DNA from 3 places in the Lysinibacillus sp. FSL H8-0500 genome. Region 1 is predicted to be linked to each of the others. Evidence: riboswitches for the same ligand, from Rfam matches in the RefSeq annotation. Region 1 holds a riboswitch; each other region holds the start of a gene.
What was found. A riboswitch is a leader RNA that binds a small molecule or an ion and turns the genes downstream of it on or off. The one in region 1 is predicted to bind cobalamin.

Region 1 (7,305 bases):
TGAATAGTTTATAATAAAACCAAACGACCGAGATAAAGGATGGATAACAATGACAAAATTAAGAGATGAAGCAGTTCAATTCATTCAAGCAAATCATACGGATACACCTTATTATATATGTTCTCCACAACAAGCAAGAGCGATGCGCAGTGTTACACCATGGCAATCTGCGCAGAAGCCACAGCTTGCAGCAATTGAAGATAAATATATTCCTGTACGTGATGGCGCACAAATTCCTATACGGATTTATACGCCTGTTATTGGCAAAAAGCTACCTGTGATTGTGTTTTACCACGGTGGCGGCTGGGTTTATGGCAATTTGGACTCTGTCGATGCAGGCTGTCAATTATTAGCCGAGAAAGCACAGGCAATTGTTGTATCAGTCGATTATCGTCTGGCTCCAGAGTATCCCTTCCCTATTCCACTTTATGATGCCTATGATAGCTTATTATGGGTGCAGGAGCAGTTGGAGGCACTGGGTGGTGATGCCACAAAAATCACCATTGCTGGCGATAGTGCTGGTGGTAATCTGGCAACGGTTGTCACTTATTTAGCTGCTACATTAAATGGGCCAGCTATCCATGCACAGGCACTTATTTACCCTGTTGTTCATGTGGATTTTTCCACAACTTCTTATGCTACCTATGGTGAAAACTATGGCTTAGATAAGGAAGGGATGGAATGGTTTGCCCATCATTATACAGATGAGCAAAACTTTACAAACCCGCTTATTTCCCCTCTATTAATAGAGGATGTGAGTGTTTTTCCAAAAACGATGATTATCGCTGCAGATGCCGATGTACTTTACGATGAAGGTCAGGCCTACGCACAAAAACTGACACAAGCAGGGGTGGCTGTTGAACATATCACGATGCATGGCTTAATCCATAGCTATTTTAGTAAAATGACTTATTTTGAGGATGCGACAATTGATACAGTTGAAAAAATTGCCCAGTTTCTGAAATAACTTTAGCTATCCAGCTTAAACAATGCGATAATAAGGCAAAACGTTTTTTAAAGGATGACATGATGACACAAATAGTAACTTTACAACTTAAACAGCCCTTTGCTAATTCATTAAAAAAGGGCTACCCGCTTCTTACAAAGGATGCCGTGGATGCACGCCAGCTCCCAGCGCAGCAGGGCACATTGCTAAGACTCGTTGACCAGCATCAGCGATTTATTGGGACAGGGTACTATGGTATCCAAAATAAAGGCATCGGCTGGGTATTAACAACAGATGCCACTGAAGCGATTGATCAAGCTTTTTTTAGCAAAAAATTTAAAAAGGCTATCGAGAATCGTGAAGCTTTTTTTAATAATCCGAGCACAACAGCCTTTCGTGTGTTTAATGGCGAAGGGGATGGTATTGGTGGTCTCACAATTGACTTTTTTAATGGCTATTATATGGTGAGCTGGTATAGCGAGGGTATTTATTGCTTTAAAGAAGCGGTCTATGCGGCATTGGCGGAAACGGTTCACTACGAGGCGATTTATGAGAAAAAGCGCTTTGAGGGCAAAGGGCAGTATGTAGAGCAGGATGATTTTGTCATGGGTACACCAGGCGAATTTCCAATCATGGTGAAGGAAAATGGTATGGTCTATGCCGTGCATTTAAACGATGGGGCCATGACAGGTATTTTTCTTGATCAGCGTGACGTTCGATTGGCGATTCGTGAGCGCTATGCAAACCAGACAAATATGCTGAATACCTTCTCCTATACAGGCGCCTTTTCAGTAGCAGCGGCACTTGGAGGTGCGCTTAAAACAACGAGTGTCGATGTAGCGAAGCGCAGTTTAGCGAAAACGATTGAGCAATTTAGTGTAAACGATATTGACTATGAGGCACAGGATATTAAGGTGATGGATGTTTTTCATTATTTTAAATATGCGCAGCGCCACGAGCTACAATTTGACCTTGTTGTATTAGACCCCCCAAGCTTTGCCCGTACAAAGCAAATGACGTTTTCCACTGCAAAGGACTATCCTAAATTGCTTAAGGATGCCATTGCCATTACAGCAAAAAATGGCATTATTGTTGCTTCAACCAATAATGCAAGCTTTGGTATGAAAAAGTTTAAAGGCTTTATTGACCAAGCCTTTCAAGCGACAAATACACGCTACAAAATAATGGAAGAGCATAGTTTACCAAAGGATTTCCGCGTTCTGCGAGAATACCCTGAATTTAATTATTTAAAGGTTGTTTTTATTAAAAAGCTTAACTAACTAGAAAAGGACGTGTTTCAAAAGCTATTTGAAACACGTCCTTTTTGTTTATAAATAATCCATAAACCAATCACGGATATACGTGAGGCGTTGGATTCTTAGTGATGGTTTGCCGCTTCTCGATAGCTCATGGTTAGATGCTGGGAAGCGAATAAATTTGGTTTCTTTTTTGCGCTGCTTTAAGGCGATAAATAATTGCTCTGCCTGCTCAATTGGACAACGATAGTCGTTTTCAGCATGTAAAATCAATAATGGTGTTTCTATAGCACTTACATACTTCAATGGTGAGTGATGCCATAGCTTATCAATATCCTCTAGCCCCGCAAAAATTTGCCAGTCTGTAAAATAATAGCCGATATCACTCACACCATAAAAGCTAATCCAGTTTGCAATCGAACGTTGCGTAACAGCAGCTTTAAAGCGTTTTGTATGCCCAACAATCCAGTTCGTCATAAAGCCGCCATAGCTACCACCTGTCACACCAAGACGAGCCTGATCAATAAAATCAAAATGTACCAGTGCGTAATCCACCGCTGCCATTAGGTCCCGATAATCATTGCCGCCATAATCACCACGCACAGCATCAACAAAGGTTTGCCCATAGCCATGACTGCCACGTGGATTTGTATATAAAACGGCAAAGCCCTGTGCAGCTAAAATCTGAAATTCATTAAAATAACTATTGCCATACATCGCATGTGGACCGCCATGAATTTCCAGAATAAGTGGATATTTATTGCCCTCTTGATAGTCAATCGGCTTCATCATCCAGCCATGAACACGCCAGCCCTCTGCCCCTTTAAATTCAATCGCTTCAGGCACAGCTAAGGCTCTTGTTTGTAAAAATTCCTGATTCACGGCCGTAAGCTGCTCTTTTTCCCCTGTTTGTAAATTTATATAAAATAAATCGCCAGGATTTGTTGGCGTGCTAATGGCCACAATGGCTTTATCACGCTTAGCATCCAACGAAAAGCCATAAACATACTGGTCATCCAAAATAGCTGGATATAATTCACCTGCAAGATTGCCAAAATAAATCGCTGTGCTGCCTTGGTCTGTCACTTGGAAATAAAAGCTTTCATTATCTGCCAGCCATTGCACATGAGGGGCTACAACGCCTTGCAGGAAATCGCCAATCATACAATCACCAATATGTGCGTCAAAATCACTTGTCACACATGTCAGCTGCTGTTGCGCTAAATCATATAACCATAACTTTGCTTGGGTAGCATTTTGAAATTCACGTTTACTACCAAGAAACGTCAGGAAGCGACTATTTGACGACCATGAAATTTGATAAAACATGCCTATCCCCGCTGTTAGCTGACAACTCTGCTTTGTCACGACATCCAATAAATAAAGATCATTGGTAAATGAAAGATCTTGATCCTCCGCTAAATCGGCTGTATACGCAAGATATTGGCCATTTGGTGACCATGCACCAAGGTAAAAATGATGACACCCTGCTGTCAGCTGCTCCAATTCACCTGTTGCGAGATAGACAATGGCAATATGGGTAAATTGCTCCATATCCAACAAGCCTGCTGCATCTGACTTATACTTCATATAGTCAACTTCCAGTGGCTTTAGTTCCTTGTCCCCTGTTTTAGGCTCTTCGGGTTGATCATAAATGCTATCCTCTTGACCAAGCTTAACGGAGAACGCAATTTTTTTGCCACAGGGCGACCATACAGGTGAGGTTGCCCCATGTTTACAATGGGTTACTTGCTTTGCCTCGCCACCTGCCTTTGCCAATACAAAAATTTGTGGCTTGCCCGTTCTAGTTGAAACAAATGCAATTTTACTGCCATCTGGTGACCATGTTGGAGCGCTTGTTTTCTCCTCGCCAAATGTCCATTGCTGTGGCTGTTTATCTTGTAAATTAAGATAATATAAATGTGAGATATAGTCGTTGCTCTTTTCATCCATAGCTGTTTCTATATAGATAACCTCTGTACCATCAGGCGATAGCTGTGGGTCAGAGACCGATTTTAAGTGATATAAGTCTTGTGGTTGAATGCCTTGCTTTACTGTCATCTTTTTGCCCCTTTAATTATAAGTATTCCCTTATAATATTTCGACACACTAATGATAATTCCTGCTTAGGCTCTGCCAAAAATCGTCCGACTTTGTTCGGCGGTAAAATTTATAAAAAGGCTCATTTAGGCGTCCATGCTCCTTATAGAGCTGAATAATATGCTGTACAAACGCTTCAATTTTTGCTACCGCTACCCTTTTGGCAAATAATGTGCCTGCCTGTGCTTTTGCGCCCATTGGCACTGCACCTAAATAGACATCAAAGCTATCCTGTTGATAAACGAGCCCAATATCATCATAGACGGCATTATAGCAGGCAGATGCACAGCCATTGATATTGACACGCATTCTTGTAGGTACTGTCACGTCCTTCAATGTATGATAAAGCTGCTCTGTGATTGGCGCTGCCTCCATTTTCTCCCCATCGCAAAAATCACAGGCCTTCATTGCTACAATTGCCCCTGCAGGCATACTATAAAGCCCTGCCTGCTGCAATGTATAAATAGCTTCTTTAACATCGCTTGTTGGAATAGCTAATAATAGGCTATAGGAGGCCGAATACTTAATCGCGCCCCGCTCTCCAACAACTTCTGCAATCGTTTGAAATTGTGCAGGTGTATAATGCTTATTAATAACGCCAGGGCTAATAACCAAACGTGTAAAATCACCTTGACGATTCAATGTTTCAAAGGTTTTGTCAGGTATATTTTTCTGAAATGCATTCATGCATATCGCTCCTTAAGAAAAAGAAGCTAGCAAAGCGCTAGCTCTTTTTAAAAGTTTTCGGGATAGAAGCCTTTTGCTAAAATTTCAATCGCCTCTGCTGCACGTACCCCCTCAGACGCTGCTGATAGTGGTAGGATCACGAAACGATCATTTTTAACTGCCTCCATTTCCTTTAATGCAGGATCGTTTTTTAAGAAGTCTATTTTTTGTTGGGCTGTTGTTTCACCATAATCAATAACAACAACAACCTCAGGATTGCGATCTACGGCATCCTCCTTTGATACAGTTGTCCAGCCTGATTCCACATCACCAAAAACATTTTGCCCGCCAGCAATGGTTACAAGCTCATTCATAAAGTTTTGACCAGCCGTGAACACATCCTTTTCACCACTATCAAATACTAAAACACGTAAATCTTCGCCCTCCTGCGGTAATTTCGCACGAACAGCATCTACATCCTTTGTCATTTGCTCAATTAATGCCTCTCCGCGCTCCTCCACACGGAAAATCTTTGCCACATTGCGAATATCAGTGAAAATATCCTCCAATGTTGGCTTTGTCATATTCGAAGATGTATGTAAATACGTATGAATGCCTAGCTCCTCCAGCTCCTCAGGTGTGCCAACTCCCTTTTCACCAAAGGCACTTTTCCAGCCACCATATAAAAAATCTGCCTCTGCATCAATGACCTGCTCCTTTGTTGGGTATTGGTCTGATAGAACAGGCACTTTGTCATATGCCGCTTGCAATGGCTCATAAATTTTATCATCTAAGTAAGCCGTACCTACCATTGAATCCTCTAAGTCTAACGCTAGCATAATTTCTGTCACATGCTGATTTAAACTAATTGCTTTTGTTGGTGCTTCTGTATAGGTTTGCGTTGTATCATTATTGTCGACTACGACTTCCGTTGCAGCTGTTTCCGCTGGCTCCGTCTTTTCTTCCTGCTCTGCTGACTCCGATTTATCGTTGGCATTACATGCGGCTAACATCGCTACAAGGGCAATGATAAGCACAAGCCAACTACTTTTCCATTTTTTCATGTTCCTGTTCTCCTTTGTTATAAAAATAGCAAGAAGGCATAAAAAATCCCTCTTGTCACCAAGAGGGTAGCATAGTGAAAAAATGGTTTGTCAACCTTTATCACTATCCCCATCCTCGTGGTTCGTAGTTCATTCATCCATAGTGGCAGGTCTCCTGGCTTAGGTTCATCATCTATACGCCTTCCCGTAGCATGACGCTACAGTGGCATATTGTATAGACTCCCCATTTACAGTTGCGGGACAGCATCGGAATTGCACCGATTTCCCTTTTAAGCAAATAACAAATGCTATTTGCACCAATATGTTTTATGATTATTGATACTATTGATAGACTAGCAGAAGAATATTTTTATGGCAATGCATAAATTAATAATTATACTTATTTTAGCACTATTTTGACATTGACAGGCACTATTCATGCTAATATTTGATAAAAAAAGTAATGGAAACGGGGATTTAGGATGTATAAAACAATTGGTGTGCTTGCACATGTGGATGCTGGAAAAACTACCTTTTCTGAGCAAGTGCTCTTTCATACAAAGAGTATTCAGGCACGAGGACGTGTCGATCATCAGGACACCTTTTTAGATAATCATGAGCTGGAGCGACAGCGCGGTATTACGATATTTGCTGAGCAAGGTCGCTTCATGCTAGGCGAGGATACGTATACACTGATTGATACACCGGGGCATGTCGATTTTTCCCCTGAAATGGAGCGTGCTATTCGTGTTATGGACTATGCCATTATTATTGTAAGCGCAGTGGAGGGTGTGCAGGGACATACCGAAACCGTCTGGCAGCTCCTACGCAAGTATCATGTGCCAACCTTCTTTTTTATCAATAAAATCGACCGTGAAGGCGCAGATGTAGCGACAGTAATGGCACAGCTTCGTAAGGATTGCTCTGAGCATGTCCTCTTGGTGGATGAACCGTTGCAAGCCAATTATGTATCGAGCAGGATGATGGAATGGCTTGCTGAGCGTGACGAGCAATTGCTGGATGCCTTTTTACAGGACACGCTGGATTATGAGCAATGTCTTGCACAGCTACAGGTGATGGTGAAAGACGAGCGTGCCTTTCCGTGCTTTATCGGCTCTGCCTTAAAGGATATAGGCATTCAGGAATTATTGGCACAGCTTCCACTATTGACTGCAACTTACTTTAAACAGAATGCATCGTTTCAAGGAGAGGTTTTTAAAATTCGCCATGACGGGCATCAGCGTTTAACCTTTCTAAAAGCTTTGCAGGGGTCACTACATATTCGCGATGAATT
Region 2 (7,305 bases), 750 kb from region 1:
TTATCTGAAGTGACATACGTAAAATATGTACCGAGCGACTTGACCTTACAGCCTAGTGCCGCTAACTCCTCCATGGCACCGCGCATCATTGGCTCTTTTTCATCTGCTAATACATCAACCATAAAGAAATAGTCACCTAGCCCTGTTTTCAACGGACGTGATTCAATTTTACTTAAATTCAGCTGACGCCATGCAAAAACTGATAATACCTGATGTAAAGCTCCTGAGCGATCCGTCGGCAAGGTAATCATACATGTTGTTTTCGCTTGTCCATCCGATAATTCTTGGGGCAATCGCTTATTTTGCTTGGATAGTACAAAGAAACGTGTATGGTTAAAATGAAAATCATGGATATTAGACTCTACGATTTCAAGACCATATTTTTCGGCTGCTGCTGCATTGCCCACTGCCGCTATACACTCTTGTGGATTTTCTGATACAAATTTTGCTGCGGCTGCTGTTGAGGTCGTTTGGTGTAAGGGCACATGGCTAAAACGGTAAAATAAATATTTATGACATTGTGCCAAGGCATGTGGATGCGAATAAACGCCTTTTATGGACTGCCAATGATCCTTTTGTGCTTTATTGACCATTAAATGCTGCTGGATTTTTAGCAGGAGCTCGCCTGTTACATACAGTGTCGCCTCGTGGAATAAATAATCTAGTGTAAGCGGTACAGAGCCTTCTAAAGCATTTTCTAACGGCACAACTGCCAAATCTACCTTGCCCTCTGCTACCGCCTCAATACATTCTGGAATTGTTGCACATGGTACAAGCCATTCATTTGGAAAAGTAGCCTTTGTTGCTAAGTATGTAAATGATGCCTCTGGTCCTAAATAGGCGATTCGATTTTCCCATTGTTGCTTTGTCATTGCAAATACCTCCTTTATGGCACAATAAGGAGCAGTCCCTTATGAGTGATCACTACGGGACAGCTCCTTATGTGAGCTTTAGTATCGTATTGTTGCTCCAATGCACCCTAGGCATTTGGATTAATAAACACGATCATTGTCATTTTTGTCAAACATTACAGAACTGAACACTATGCTTTAATTATTATAATGCACCAGAGCTAATGACTTCCGCTGATTCGACAAAATCTAAGCGCTTTAACTGTTGAATCAAGTCATCCAGCTCACATGTCATGCTTGTAACATCCAGTGACAATGTCACATTGGCACGTCCTTGAATAGGGATTGTTTGGTGGATGGTTAATACATTACAATGTGTCATAGTCACCGTTTCTAAAAGCTTGGCAAGTGTTCCTTTTCTGTCTTGAAGCTGTAAAAAGACTGTTAAAATGCGTTCCTGGACAATTGAATGAAACGGAAATACAGCATCACGATATTTGTAAAACGCACTTCGCGATAAATCCACCTGCTTTACCGCATCCCAAATGGAGGATACTGAACCACTTGATAATAAGTGCTTCGCCTCCAATGTTTTTTGCATTGCATCCGTTAAAACATCTTCACGAACTAAATAATATCGCTGATTCGCAACATTCTTCATACGCTTCCCCCTAAAACTACTGTCTTAATCGACAAATTCAAATTCAAACTCTTGTAAACGTACAGTATCGCCATCCTGAGCGCCACGTTCACGCAGAGCCTCGTCCACGCCCATTGCACGCAATTGACGAGCAAAGCGGCGAACACCATCCTCACGGCTAAAGTCTGTCATTTTAAATAGACGTTCAATAGCATAACCACTAATAATAAATGCCCCATCATCATCACGCGTGATTTCGAATGCTTCACCTTTTGCCTCATGCTTGTACATTACGGTTGCGTCTGATTGCTCCTCTATATCATCATATAGTGGGAATTCAGGCGTTACCTCAAGTAAATCTGCAATCGCAAACAATAGCTCTTTTAACCCTTGGCGTGAAATAGCAGAGATCGGGAAAATTTGAACATCCTCTCCAACCTTTTGGCGGAATGTTACTAAATTTTCCTCTGCATCTGGCATATCCATTTTATTGGCTACAATGATTTGTGGACGCTCTGTTAAACGAAGATTATATTGTTTAAGCTCTGCATTGATCGTTAAATAGTCTTCATATGGATCGCGGCCTTCCATTCCTGACATATCAATAACATGGACAATAACACGTGTACGTTCAATATGTCGTAAAAATTGATGACCTAATCCAACCCCTTCATGTGCTCCCTCAATAAGCCCAGGTAAATCTGCCATCGCAAAGCTTCGATGATCATCCGTTTCAATCATGCCTAAGTTCGGTACAATTGTCGTAAAATGATAAGCACCAATTTTTGGCTTAGCAGCAGAAACAACAGATAAAAGCGTTGATTTACCAACACTTGGGAAACCAACTAACCCTACATCTGCTAAAACTTTTAACTCTAATATAACATTTAATTCTTGTCCTGGCTCACCTTTTTCAGAAAGTTCTGGCGCTGGATTGGCAGGTGTTGCAAATCTTGAATTTCCCCGTCCACCGCGTCCTGCTTTTGCAATGACAGCTCTTTGCCCATGCTCGACTAAGTCAGCAATAACGGCTTCTGTTTCTTCATTAATCACAACTGTTCCAGGTGGCACTTTTATAATTAAATCATCCGCATTTTTACCATGCATCCCTTTACTCATACCATGCTCACCACGTGGTGCCTTGAAATGACGCTTGTAGCGGAAGTCCATTAATGTACGTAAACCCTCATCTACCTCAAATACGACATTCCCACCGTGTCCACCATCGCCACCAGCTGGACCACCATTTGGTACATATTTTTCACGGCGAAAGGCTACCATACCATCTCCGCCGTCGCCACCTTTTACATAAATCTTTACGTGATCGACAAACATTTATTTCACTCCCTATTTGCACTCAAGACATATTGCCAGCGTCTATTTGTCTGTTCAACTGTTTGAATATCGAATTGTGTCAAACCTTTTTCGGTGAAGGCATCAGCACTCCATAACCCATTTAGCGTGAATGTCACGGCAAATGTATGATCGTCAACACGTACATCAAGCGTTAAGACCTGCTCTGTAAATGGATCTAATGTATCATAAATATGCATAACTGTTTTGTTTAAATAATCTACTACAGCCTGATCAATATCATTGGTTACTGGCTTATTGATCTCCCCATTTAGCTGCCAGGCTAATGAAGGATAACGCCATCCTGCTGTTTGTAACCATTCAATTGTTTGTGGCATTTGTAGTCGATTCAGGATAGAGAGCATGCGTAATTGCTCCGAATAGCGCTGGATAAGCTTCTTTGATTCATCAATTTTACCTAAATCTAAATTCATGCGAATCAGTTGTAGTTGATTCACATAGTCATGATTTGCAAAACGTAATACTTCACTAATGGTTAGTGATTGATTGTCCATCCCATTCACTCCAATAAAGTTATCCTTACTAGTATAACAAGTTTTATTGTATTTTTCCCCTTAATTCTTCTTTGATTTTTACGAATGTTTTCTCAAAAAGTTTCACAAAATTTTCTAAATTTTTCTCATTCATCTGTCGACAGCTCCTTACACCTTATGATAGTATGTTACCAAATTTGATATTAATTTATATAAGTGCTCATCATCATGGATGAGGTAAAAGGGAAACTAGTGCAAAGCTAGTGCAGCCCCCGCTACTGTATACGAGGATGAAACTACCAAGCCACTGATTCAATCGGGAAGGCGTAGGAGTAAAATGATTCGATAGCCAGGAAACCTGCTTATATACAACTAATGCAAACTTTTCGGAGGGAGGAGTTTAGGTGAAGCTTAATTTTTTGGGAATCATTATGCTTATATAAAGTAGCCTATATTCTTTGCAAAGGATATAGGCTTTTTTATGCGCTAAATGAGTAACTAGTACTTTAAGACAAAAGGAGATTTTTGAATGACTAAGATGAAACATATTTTTTTCGTATTGTTCTCGCTGCTCTTGCTTGCATTGGCTGGCTGTGGCAATAACAATACAAAAAATGTACAAAAAGAACAACGTGAGGAAATTAATTTTGCTAGCACAAAAGATATTCGTGATATTAATCCACATTTATATACAGGAGAAATGGCTGCGCAAAACATGGTGTATGAATCGCTTGTTATCAATACAGACGAGGGTGTAAAACCTCATTTAGCTGAAAAATGGGAGGTGTCACCAGATGGCTTAGAATATACCTTTTATTTAAGAAAAGATGTTGTCTTTTCTGATGGTGAGCCATTCAATGCTGAAGCAGTTAAATTAAATATGGACGCTATTTTGAATAATAAAGAACGTCATGGTTGGCTAGATATGGTGAATGAAATAAAGGAAAATATTGTGGTAGATGAGTATACATACAAGCTTGTTTTAACACATCCCTACTACCCAACATTAGAGGAGCTGGGCTTAACACGTCCCTTCCGTTTTGCTTCTCCAAAAAGCTTTATTGATGGACAAACAAAGGATGGCGTCAATGGCTATGTAGGTACAGGTCCATGGGTATTAACAGAGCACAAGGATAACCAATATGCTATCTTTACAGCCAATGAAAACTATTGGGGAGAAAAGCCAAAGGTAAAAGCAGTTAAATGGAAGGTCATGCCGGATCATCAAACAATTCTGCTAGCACTTGAGAAAGGTGAAATTGATCTTCTGTTCGGCTCTGATGGGGATATGATTGACCTCGATTCCTTTAAAGCATTGGAAGAACAAGGCACATATGTAACACAACTAAGCGAGCCCATTGCATCACGTGCTATTTTACTTAATTCTAAGCAGCCTATTACAAATAATCAAAAAGTACGTGAAGCATTGCAATATGCGGTTGATAAAGAGTCCATTGCAGAAGGTATTTTAAATGGCTCTGAGGTAGTAGCGGATACATTAATTGCTACTACGGTTCCTTATAGTAATGTTGACCTAAGAAAGCGTTCGTTTGATCCTGAAAAGGCACAAAGCTTATTAGAGGAGACTGGTTGGAAGGTTGAAAAAGATGGCTATCGCTACAAGGATGGTAAAAAATTAGCCTTAACCATTTATTTTAATTCTGATAATGCACAAGAGCGAGCAATTAGTGAATATATGCAAAGTGATTTTAAACAAATCGGTGTTGACTTAAAGGTAATTGGTGAGGAAAAACAAGCCTTTTTAGATCGACAAAAATCTGGTGAGTTTGATTTACAATATTCATTATCATGGGGCACACCATATGACCCGCAATCCTATCTATCTTCTTGGCGACAGCCTGCACATGGCGATTACCAGGCCCAAGCAGGACTAGCGAAAAAAGAATGGTTGGATAACTATATTACAGCCCTGATGATTGAAGCTGATGAAGAAAAACGTCAGGAGATGTACAAGGACATTTTGACATATATCCATGAGGAGGCTGTTTATATTCCATTAACGTATTCACGTACAAAGGCTGTGCATATTCCAGAGTTGCAAGGTGTAACCTTTAATCCATCCCAATATGAAATTCCATTTGAAAAAATGTATTTTGACAATTAAATGCTAAAACTATCAAAAAGGTAAACATTAGCGTTTTACCTTTTTGACTTTTTCAGCTTAACGATTTACTAGAATAGAGGAGTCCTATGAAAAGCTATTTTATCAAACGATTAATCAGCACCATACCAATACTCATCGGTATATCCTTTTTATCTTTTTTACTAATTAACCTTAATCAAAGCGATCCAGCAGAGATATCCCTTCGTGTCAATAATATCACTGTAACAGAGGAGGCATTAGCTACCGCACAGCAGGAATTACATTTAGATAAGCCGTTTTTCGAAAGATATGTGCGATGGATTGCCAGTAGCATCCAGGGTGACTTTGGTGACAGCTTTGTGACCAAAAAGCCAGTCTTAGAGGAATTGAAAGTAGCACTGCCAGCTACTTTGCGGCTTGTCGCTATAACATTAACTATTATTTTAACAATAAGTATCACAGCAGGTGTACTTTGTGCCCTATTTGAGGGAAGCTGGTTTGACCGTTTAATTAGGGGCATTATCTTTATTGGTGCAGCTATGCCAAGCTTTTGGCTAGGCTTATTATTAATGTGGCTGTTGGCTGTGCAATTAAACCTGCTCCCAACAAGCGGTATGGAAACAGCAAGCTCTGTTATCTTACCAGCACTCACATTATCGTTCGCCTATATCGCTACATATGTAAGACTTATCCGTAATAATATGGTGCAAAATAAGGTAGAGCAATATGTACAATATGCCAGAATACGAGGATTAAAGGAGTCAACGGTCACTAAGCATATTTTCAAAAACTCCCTACAATCCTCTATCACAGCACTTGGCATGTCCATTCCCAAATTAATTGCAGGTACTGTCGTGGTTGAAAATATTTTTGCTTGGCCAGGTATTGGACGGCTTTGCGTAACGGCTATTTTTAATAATGATTACCCTGTTATTCAAGCCTATATTTTATTAATGGCTGTGTTATTTGTACTATTTAATTTACTGGTAGATATTACTACTACTGCATTAGATCCACGAGTAAGAAAAGAGGCGTAATAATGAAGGTTATCAAAAGATTAAGGCAAGATCGCCTTGCTGTGGTATGTATTGTTTTTCTTAGTACTGTGTTAGTAGCTGGCTTATTTGCGCCATTACTTGCACCCTATGATCCTGTTGAAATTAATGTAAAAAGTAAATTAATGGGCTTTAGTAAGGAACATTTACTTGGTACAGATTATCTTGGTCGTGATATTTTATCGAGATTATTATTTGGTATTCGAACAACCGTTATTTTTGCTTTAATATCTATGGCGGGCACCATTTTAATCGGCACAATATTAGGCTTTATTGCCGGTATTTTCCGCAATAAAGTAGATGAAGTGATTATGCGCTTATGTGATGTTTTCCTATCCTTTCCAAGTGAAGTGATGATACTGGCGATTATCGCAATGCTGGGACCAAGTCTATCAAATATCGTGATTGCCTGTATTATCGCGGGCTGGGCTTGGTATACACGTATGATTCGTTCGATTGTAATTAAATATACAGATACGAACTATATTCGATTTGCCAAAGTAGCAGGATGTAGCACAAGTCATATTATCCGTAAGCATATCCTACCAAGAACTATTGGTGAAATATCTGTTTTAGCAACGCTTGATTCAGGAGCTATTATTCTGAGCATTTCTGCGCTCTCCTTTTTAGGCTTAGGCGTACAAGCCCCAACACCTGAATGGGGAATGATGTTAAATGAAGCTAAAAACGTTATGACGTTCTATCCTCAGCAAATGCTAGCGCCAGGAATTGCTATCCTTTTAGTTGTTCTAGCCTTTAATTTTTTAGGTGATAGTCTACAGGATGCTTTTAATATGAAAAAAGAACA
Region 3 (7,305 bases), 330 kb from region 1:
TACTGCGCTGTCAAACAACGGCGTCTTATTATTTTCCACATGCTAGCTATTGTGCAGATGCAAGATTACGTGAGATGAATTTTGGAGCCTTTGAAGGCAAGACTTATCTGGATTTACAAACCAACCCTCAGTACCAAGCATGGCTAGAAGATCCTGATCAGACGCCACCGCCACAGGGAGAGCGTTTTGCGACATTTATAGCACGTGTAGTGGATGGTTTCCGTTCTTTACCAAAAGATGAAGCTAGCTATTATCTCGTTGTCCATGGCGGTGTGATTCGTGCCTTACTTGTGGCATTTGCCCCAACCGAACAACCTTTTTGGTCGTATCATGTACCACATGACCAGCAATTTACCTTAACGTTTACCCGTAAGGCTTGGGAGGAGGGAGCAAGATGCATATCTTTATTGGGGGAGCCTATAATGGCAAAACCGACTATGTAATGCGCTTTTATCAGCCGCAACAGGTGGTCCTTATAGAGGGGGAAATCCCCAAAAATGTGCCAGCTTGTGATGTGCTCGTTATCAAAAATTTGGAAACATGGCTACTGGCGCAACAGCTTGAGGAAGATGATAGGGTGATTCAAACGATCGTAACAAGGCTCCAGATATTGGCACAGCAGTGTACATTAGCAGTTATTGTGACTGATATGGGACGTGGCGTTGTACCAATGGACAAGCAGGCCCGGCTACTGCGCGATACTTGTGGACGTTTATACCAAGCTTTATTTGCAGAGGCAGAGCAGATTGTCCGCATCTGGTATGGCATTGGTGAGCAAATCAAGTAAGGAAGAGGAGAAATGGAATGAAGCGACAAAAATTGATGACATGGATATTGACAGCGATGGTAGCAGCTATTTGTGCAGTAGGTGCGATGATTAAAGTACCAATCCCATTTGTGTCAACGGCTGCACTTGACTCAGCACCTGCCTTTTTAGGTGTTGTATTTTTACCACCTGTATTGGCAGGGACGGCAGGAATGCTTGGTCATTTTATTACAGCACTCACAGCGGGCTTTCCATTTGGACCACTGCATTTGATCATTGCTGTTGAAATGTTTATTGTTGTATGGGTTTTTGGCGTTATGCATAAAAAAGATATGCATATTTGGAAATGGCCTATTGCTTTTGTGCTAAACGGCATTATTGCGCCCGTGCCTTTTTATTTTCTTATTAGCCCAGCATTTTTCTGGGGCGCATTAATAAGTATTTGTACAGCAACAGCGCTCAATTTAGTCATTGTGGCAATCGGGATGCCTGTGTTAAGAAAAGTTTTTGTACGCAAGGAAGGTAGCGTATCATGAGAAATGCGATAAAGGTAGGGAGCTTGATTGCCACGATGGATAATGCGGCAGCCATTGGGCAAAAGCCGCAAGATAGCGTAGCAGCATCGGATGAGCTTACAGCCTATATGACAGCACGTGTCACCTTTTTAGAGCAGCTTGCCGCACAAGCCATTCCTACGCAAATTTTGCTGGCGAATTTTTCAGGGGATGCCGCATGGGCGCGGTATATTGCAGGGATACAACAGGTCTTTAAGGAAATCGGTCTTGCGTGTCCTGCCGTTGCGGGGAGCACAGAATCCAATATGCCAACGAGACAATCAGGCTTAGCGATTACAATGCTTGGCGAGCCACAACAGCGTGCAGCGTTTGACCGTGAAAAGCTTAGCTGGTACACTTATGGCTTGCCGCTTGTTGGCACAGAGGTAGTAGCTCAGCCTGAAGATGTTGCACAGCTTCAACCTATTTTTCAGGCATGGCAGGCAGAAATTGTGCAGCAAGTATGGCCAGTCGGGTCAAAGGGGCTACAGGGAGAATTGGTTCGTCTTTTTAGAGAACAGCAGCCTGAATGCTCTCTTGATATAACCAAATCAGCCGGGCCCTGTACAGTCATTATGCTTGGCATTGATCCTGAAAAAGAGCAGCAGGCAGAAAAATTTTTCCTAAGAAATTTTGAAAAATTACGCAAAACTACACTGTAATAGGGCTTGTTTCGAGCAGATAAGCTGTGTTGAAAATGGCAAGGGACGAAACACCTATTGCAACACGAAACACAATATGTTAGATTTGTTTAGGAATCAAAACACAATATATAGTATGTTGGACAAGCGGTACCAAGATGGTTTAAAAGGGAATTCGGAGCAAGTATGCTTGCAAGCCGAAGCTGTCCCCGCAACTGTACGTGCTGACAAATAATCGAAAAGCCACTGTTTTTTAATGGGAAGGTGATTATTTGGAGGAAGCATAAGCCAGGAGACCTGCCATATTGTTCAAGACAGCAACACATTCTTCGGGGATTGAGAAGTGGAGGCGAGAGATTTGTTCACTTCTTTGTGTGCATGTCCTTCATTTCCATTTTCGATTTTACAGCGATCCCGCAACCGATGGATGTTGCAGGATCGCTTTTTTATGTTGTGGGGAGAAAGGGAGAGAATAGATGACAGTGCAAATTGAACAGCAAATGGCGAAGTTAAAAAATAGTTACACGGAGGCTGAACTTGAAAGCTTTGTCAGATTATCAGATCGTTGGCTACGCAAAAATGACAATGCCACATTTGAAGCATGGGCAGATGCAATGATTTTACAAGCGCTTAGCCTGATTGATGAGGAGGAGCCCTACTGGACATTTGTGGCTGCACGCATTTATTTAGCAAAACTATACGATCAATTTGCGGTGTGCCGTGGGGTTTCACCAAAGGAAGTTTACCAAGTATTTCCCGCGCAATTAGCACGTTATACAGAGGCTGGCTTGTATCACGAAAGCTTAACAACAAAATATAGTGAGCAAGAGCTTCAGCAATTAGCAAGTTATTTAGAGCCTAGCCGTGATGAGCTATTTACTTATATTGGCTTAAAGACGTTAATGGATCGTTATGTTGTGCGTGATTATACAAAAACACCTGTAGAGCTTCCTCAGGAGCGCTGGATGGTCATCGCCATGACATTAATGCAGGATGAAACAGAAAATCGTCTTGAAAAAGTTCGAGAAGCCTATTGGGCGATGAGTAATTTATATATGACAGTAGCGACACCAACATTATCCAATGCCGGGAAAACACATGGTCAGCTTTCTAGCTGCTTTATCGATACAGTCGATGATAGTTTACAAAGCATTTATGATACAAATACCGATGTGGCGACATTATCAAAATATGGCGGTGGTATCGGCGTTTATATGGGCAAAATTCGCAGCCGTGGCTCCTCCATTAAAGGCTTTAAGGGCGCATCCAGTGGCGTGCTACCGTGGATTAAGCAGCTGAATAATACAGCCGTTTCGGTTGACCAGCTTGGACAACGTCAAGGAGCCATCGCTGTTTATTTAGATGTTTGGCATAAGGATGTTTTTACGTTTTTAGATTTACGCCTAAACAATGGAGATGAGCGTCTACGTGCCCATGATATTTTTACAGGGCTATGCATACCAGATATTTTTATGGAAGCAGTGGAGGCTCGTGGAGATTGGCATTTATTTGATCCACATGAAGTACGTGAGGTGATGGGCTTCTCCTTAGAGGATTCCTATGATGAAACAAAGGGCAATGGCTCCTTCCGCACGAACTATGCCGCATGTGTGGCAAACCCATTATTAAGCCGTGAAGTCGTACCGGCCATTGATATTATGAAGCGAATTATGCGCTCACAGCTAGAAACGGGCGTGCCCTTTATGTTTTACCGTGATGAAGTGAACCGCATGAATCCAAATCAGCATAAAGGGATGATTTACAGCTCAAATCTGTGTACTGAAATATTCCAAAATATGTCACCTACTGAATTTGAATCAATTACACTTGAGGACGATGTAATTGTGACTCGTCGCAAGCCTGGCGATTTTGTTGTATGTAATCTATCGTCTGTTAATTTAGGCAAAGCTGTACCTGCGGGTGTATTAGAGCGTTTAATTCCGATTCAAGTACGTATGCTTGATAACGTCATTGCGTTAAATACGATTCCTGTAAAACAGGCAGAGCGCACCAATTTACGCTACCGTGGCATCGGACTTGGCACATTTGGCTGGCATCATTTATTAGCGTTGAAGGAAATTCAATGGGAGTCTGAGGAAGCCGTAGAATACGCGGACAAGCTCTATGAGGAAATTGCCTATTTAACGATTCGTGCCTCAAATGCCTTAGCAAGTGAAAAAGGAGCGTATCCATTGTTTAAGGGCTCTGATTGGCAAACAGGAGCTTACTTTGAGAAGCGCGGCTATGACAGTGATAAATGGAATGCTTTACGTGAGGCAGTGGAGAAAGAGGGAATGCGCAATGGCTATGTGATGGCAATTGCTCCAAATTCATCGACATCCATTTTAGCAGGCAGTACAGCAACGATTGACCCGATTTTCCAAAAGAGCTACTCAGAGGAGAAGAAGGACTACAAAATTCCAGTGACTGTACCTGATTTATCACCAGTAACGACTTGGTTCTATAAATCTGCTTATTTCATTGATCAAAATTGGACAATTAAGCAAAATGCAGCCCGTGCTCGCCATATCGACCAAGGCATTTCACTAAATTTATATGTTCAAAATACCATTAAGGCAAAAGATTTACTGGCATTGCATATGAATGCTTGGGCAAGTGGTGTAAAAACAACCTATTATGTACGTTCCACATCTGTAGAATTATTAGAATGTGAGTCTTGTGCAAGCTAGGAGGAATAAATGATGACAACGATTACGAAACGACAAATTATGGATAAGGAAGCGCCAAACCGTTCCACAGGTATTGTGAACGGGCGCTCCTCCAATATTTTAAACTGGGATGACGTCCGCTTTAGCTGGGCGTATCCTAAGTATAAAAAAATGCTCGGTAACTTCTGGACACCCTTTGAAATTAATATGAGCAATGATGTTAAGCAGTTCTCAGAGCTGACAAGGGATGAGCAAGAATCCTTTTTAAAAATTATTGGCTTACTTGCACTATTGGATAGTGTACAAACGGATTTTGCTGGCAAAGTGGCAGACTATTTAACCGATTCCAGCTTGAATGCGTTAATGATTATTTTAGCGCAGCAGGAGGTGATTCATAACCACTCCTATTCCTATGTGCTATCAAGTATCGTTAATAAAGCTGAGCAGGATCGTACCTTTGATTTTTGGCGTACGGAGCCTGTGCTAGAGCGTCGCAATGATTTTGTGATTAAAGGCTACCGTGCATTTTCCGAGGAGCCAACGGTTGATAATATGCTAGAGGCCATTATTTATGATGTAATTTTAGAGGGCTTATTTTTCTATTCAGGTTTTGCCTTCTTCTATCATTTAGCGCGCAATCAAAAAATGGTTGCTACGTCTACGATGATCAATTATATTAATCGCGATGAGCAGCTACATGTCGATTTATTTGTAAAAATTTATCAGGAGCTATTAACGGAATATCCAGAATATGATACACCTGAGCGTAAAGAGAGGGTACAGGATATTTTCCGTGAAGCCGTGCAGCTTGAAATTGACTGGGCAAATGAAGTGATTGGCGATAAAATTGAAGGTCTTGATGTTGAGGACGTCCATGATTATGTCCATTTCTATGCCAATGTGCGCTGTAATCAGCTTGGCGTTGACCGCCCATTTGACGGCTACCGCAAAAATCCGTTGAAATGGATTAAGGCTTATGAGGATGTGGACCAAGGCAAAACAGACTTCTTTGAACAGCGTTCCCGCCAATATGTCAAAGTGAATGTAGAAGATAATGGTTTTGATGATTTATAACACCTTCCTGCCTTGTTCGCGGTCAATTGTACCAGCCTTTATAGCGGGAAACAAAACAGCTTGTTCGCGTAAAAAGCGAGCAAGCTGTTTCTGAGTATTGAAACTGAAAGATGTTGATACATTGAGGCTAATGGAGTTGTGTTAATTCACCATTATCCATTTTATACACGCTGTCACATAAAAGAGATATATCTTCAGCATTATGACTAGCTAGCAAAATAGTCATTCCCTGTTTTTTGAAATTTATTAGCATATTTCGAATATCCGATACGCCAGATTCATCAAGTCCATTCATTGGTTCATCCAAAATTAAGAGTTCTGGTTTTTCCATAATGGCTTGGGCAATTCCAAGACGCTGCTTCATACCAAGGGAATATTTACGCACAGCATTTTTATCATCTGGATTCAGACCAACTAAAGTGAGGACCTTTCTGATATCTTCTTCAGTTACACGATTTTGAATAGATCCTAATAATTTTAAATTACGAATACCTGAATAGTGTGGAAGAAAACCAGGAATATCTAATAAAGCGCCAAAATTTTTAGGGAATTTTCCTGTTCCAATATCTTCATCGAAAACTTTAACCACACCTTTAGATGGAACAAGAAGCCCAGCAATTGTTTTAAATAATATACTTTTGCCAGAACCATTTCTTCCTATTATTCCATATATTCCTGGTTTATCTATTTTCATGTGAATATTTTTTAACAATGTACGATTCTTTATTTCTTTCGATAAATTTTGTATTTCTAGTATAGTATTCATTATACATATTCTCCTTTATTCATGCCGCATAAAAAGATACTCTCTGCGAATTTTAAATAGCCTGAAATTAACAACAATTAATACAACAATACTAATTAACACGTTAAAGTAACACCACATTAATGAATAATTATTTAATTCGTGAAAGGCTAATAAACCAGATGTTAAGGGCAACCATTTCAATATACTAGGAAAGGTGCTCCCTATTGTTATAGATAGGATAAAACACATTAGGGTTAATAAAAAAGTAAAGGCGAGATTATCTATCAAAAAAATAAAAAATAAATTGATTAATGCTAGTAAAAAAAAGGATAATATAAGTAAACAAAACTGGTTAATAATCAAATTGAGAGAATTAGAAGTGTATAAATAATTTAATGTCTGAATCCAATCATTGGATACTTTTTCTCTTGGTATAAAAGTAAGAATCCCCATAGTTGTAAGAAAACCTGTTGTAAAAGTTAAGAAAATAAAAATAAACAATACAAAAATAAGACTGTAAAACCAATGACTCAAACTTTTCACATGCAACAGTAGATAGGCTGTTCGTTCCCTTATTTCAGTATGTATAAATAAACCGAATATAGTCAGAATAGGTAATAAAATCAATATACATCTAAACATATCTAGCTTGAAATTTATTGGCAAATAAAAGATAAATATGGTTGCTCGTATAGTCTCTTGAGGGATAATCTTATGGCTGTACATAGAAAAGACTAGAAGTACATTTGCAATAAATGTGGCGATGATGAATAATAATTTTTTTGGTGTTATTATACATAAAAAGTGGTAATTTATAATTCTAGCTAACATCATTCTTACTCTCTTTCTCTAA

Region 2: another riboswitch for cobalamin. It lies ahead of nikA (nickel ABC transporter substrate-binding protein); the one in region 1 lies ahead of MHB44_RS11905 (ABC transporter substrate-binding protein).
Region 3: another riboswitch for cobalamin. It lies ahead of MHB44_RS10300 (ribonucleoside-diphosphate reductase subunit alpha); the one in region 1 lies ahead of MHB44_RS11905 (ABC transporter substrate-binding protein).

Annotation. Positions count from the first base shown of each region.
Region 1 is NZ_CP150292.1:2,492,788-2,500,092, forward strand. It holds gene MHB44_RS11885 (alpha/beta hydrolase) at 50-967, shown strand; gene MHB44_RS11890 (class I SAM-dependent rRNA methyltransferase) at 1,030-2,226, shown strand; gene MHB44_RS11895 (S9 family peptidase) at 2,275-4,263, opposite strand; gene MHB44_RS11900 (precorrin-3B methylase) at 4,312-4,989, opposite strand; gene MHB44_RS11905 (ABC transporter substrate-binding protein) at 5,037-6,032, opposite strand; cobalamin riboswitch at 6,159-6,348, opposite strand; gene MHB44_RS11910 (translation factor GTPase family protein) at 6,494-7,305, shown strand, end outside.
Region 2 is NZ_CP150292.1:3,244,651-3,251,955, forward strand. It holds gene pheA (prephenate dehydratase) at 1-872, opposite strand, end outside; gene MHB44_RS15500 (ACT domain-containing protein) at 1,057-1,512, opposite strand; gene obgE (GTPase ObgE) at 1,537-2,826, opposite strand; gene MHB44_RS15510 (Spo0B domain-containing protein) at 2,832-3,359, opposite strand; cobalamin riboswitch at 3,536-3,719, shown strand; gene nikA (nickel ABC transporter substrate-binding protein) at 3,868-5,463, shown strand; gene opp1B (nickel/cobalt ABC transporter permease) at 5,550-6,479, shown strand; gene opp1C (nickel/cobalt ABC transporter permease) at 6,482-7,305, shown strand, end outside.
Region 3 is NZ_CP150292.1:2,158,664-2,165,968, forward strand. It holds gene MHB44_RS10280 (histidine phosphatase family protein) at 1-443, shown strand, start outside; gene MHB44_RS10285 (bifunctional adenosylcobinamide kinase/adenosylcobinamide-phosphate guanylyltransferase) at 395-787, shown strand; gene MHB44_RS10290 (ECF transporter S component) at 805-1,302, shown strand; gene MHB44_RS10295 (hypothetical protein) at 1,299-1,982, shown strand; cobalamin riboswitch at 2,093-2,281, shown strand; gene MHB44_RS10300 (ribonucleoside-diphosphate reductase subunit alpha) at 2,438-4,651, shown strand; gene MHB44_RS10305 (ribonucleotide-diphosphate reductase subunit beta) at 4,664-5,704, shown strand; gene MHB44_RS10310 (ABC transporter ATP-binding protein) at 5,832-6,470, opposite strand; gene MHB44_RS10315 (hypothetical protein) at 7,273-7,305, opposite strand, start outside.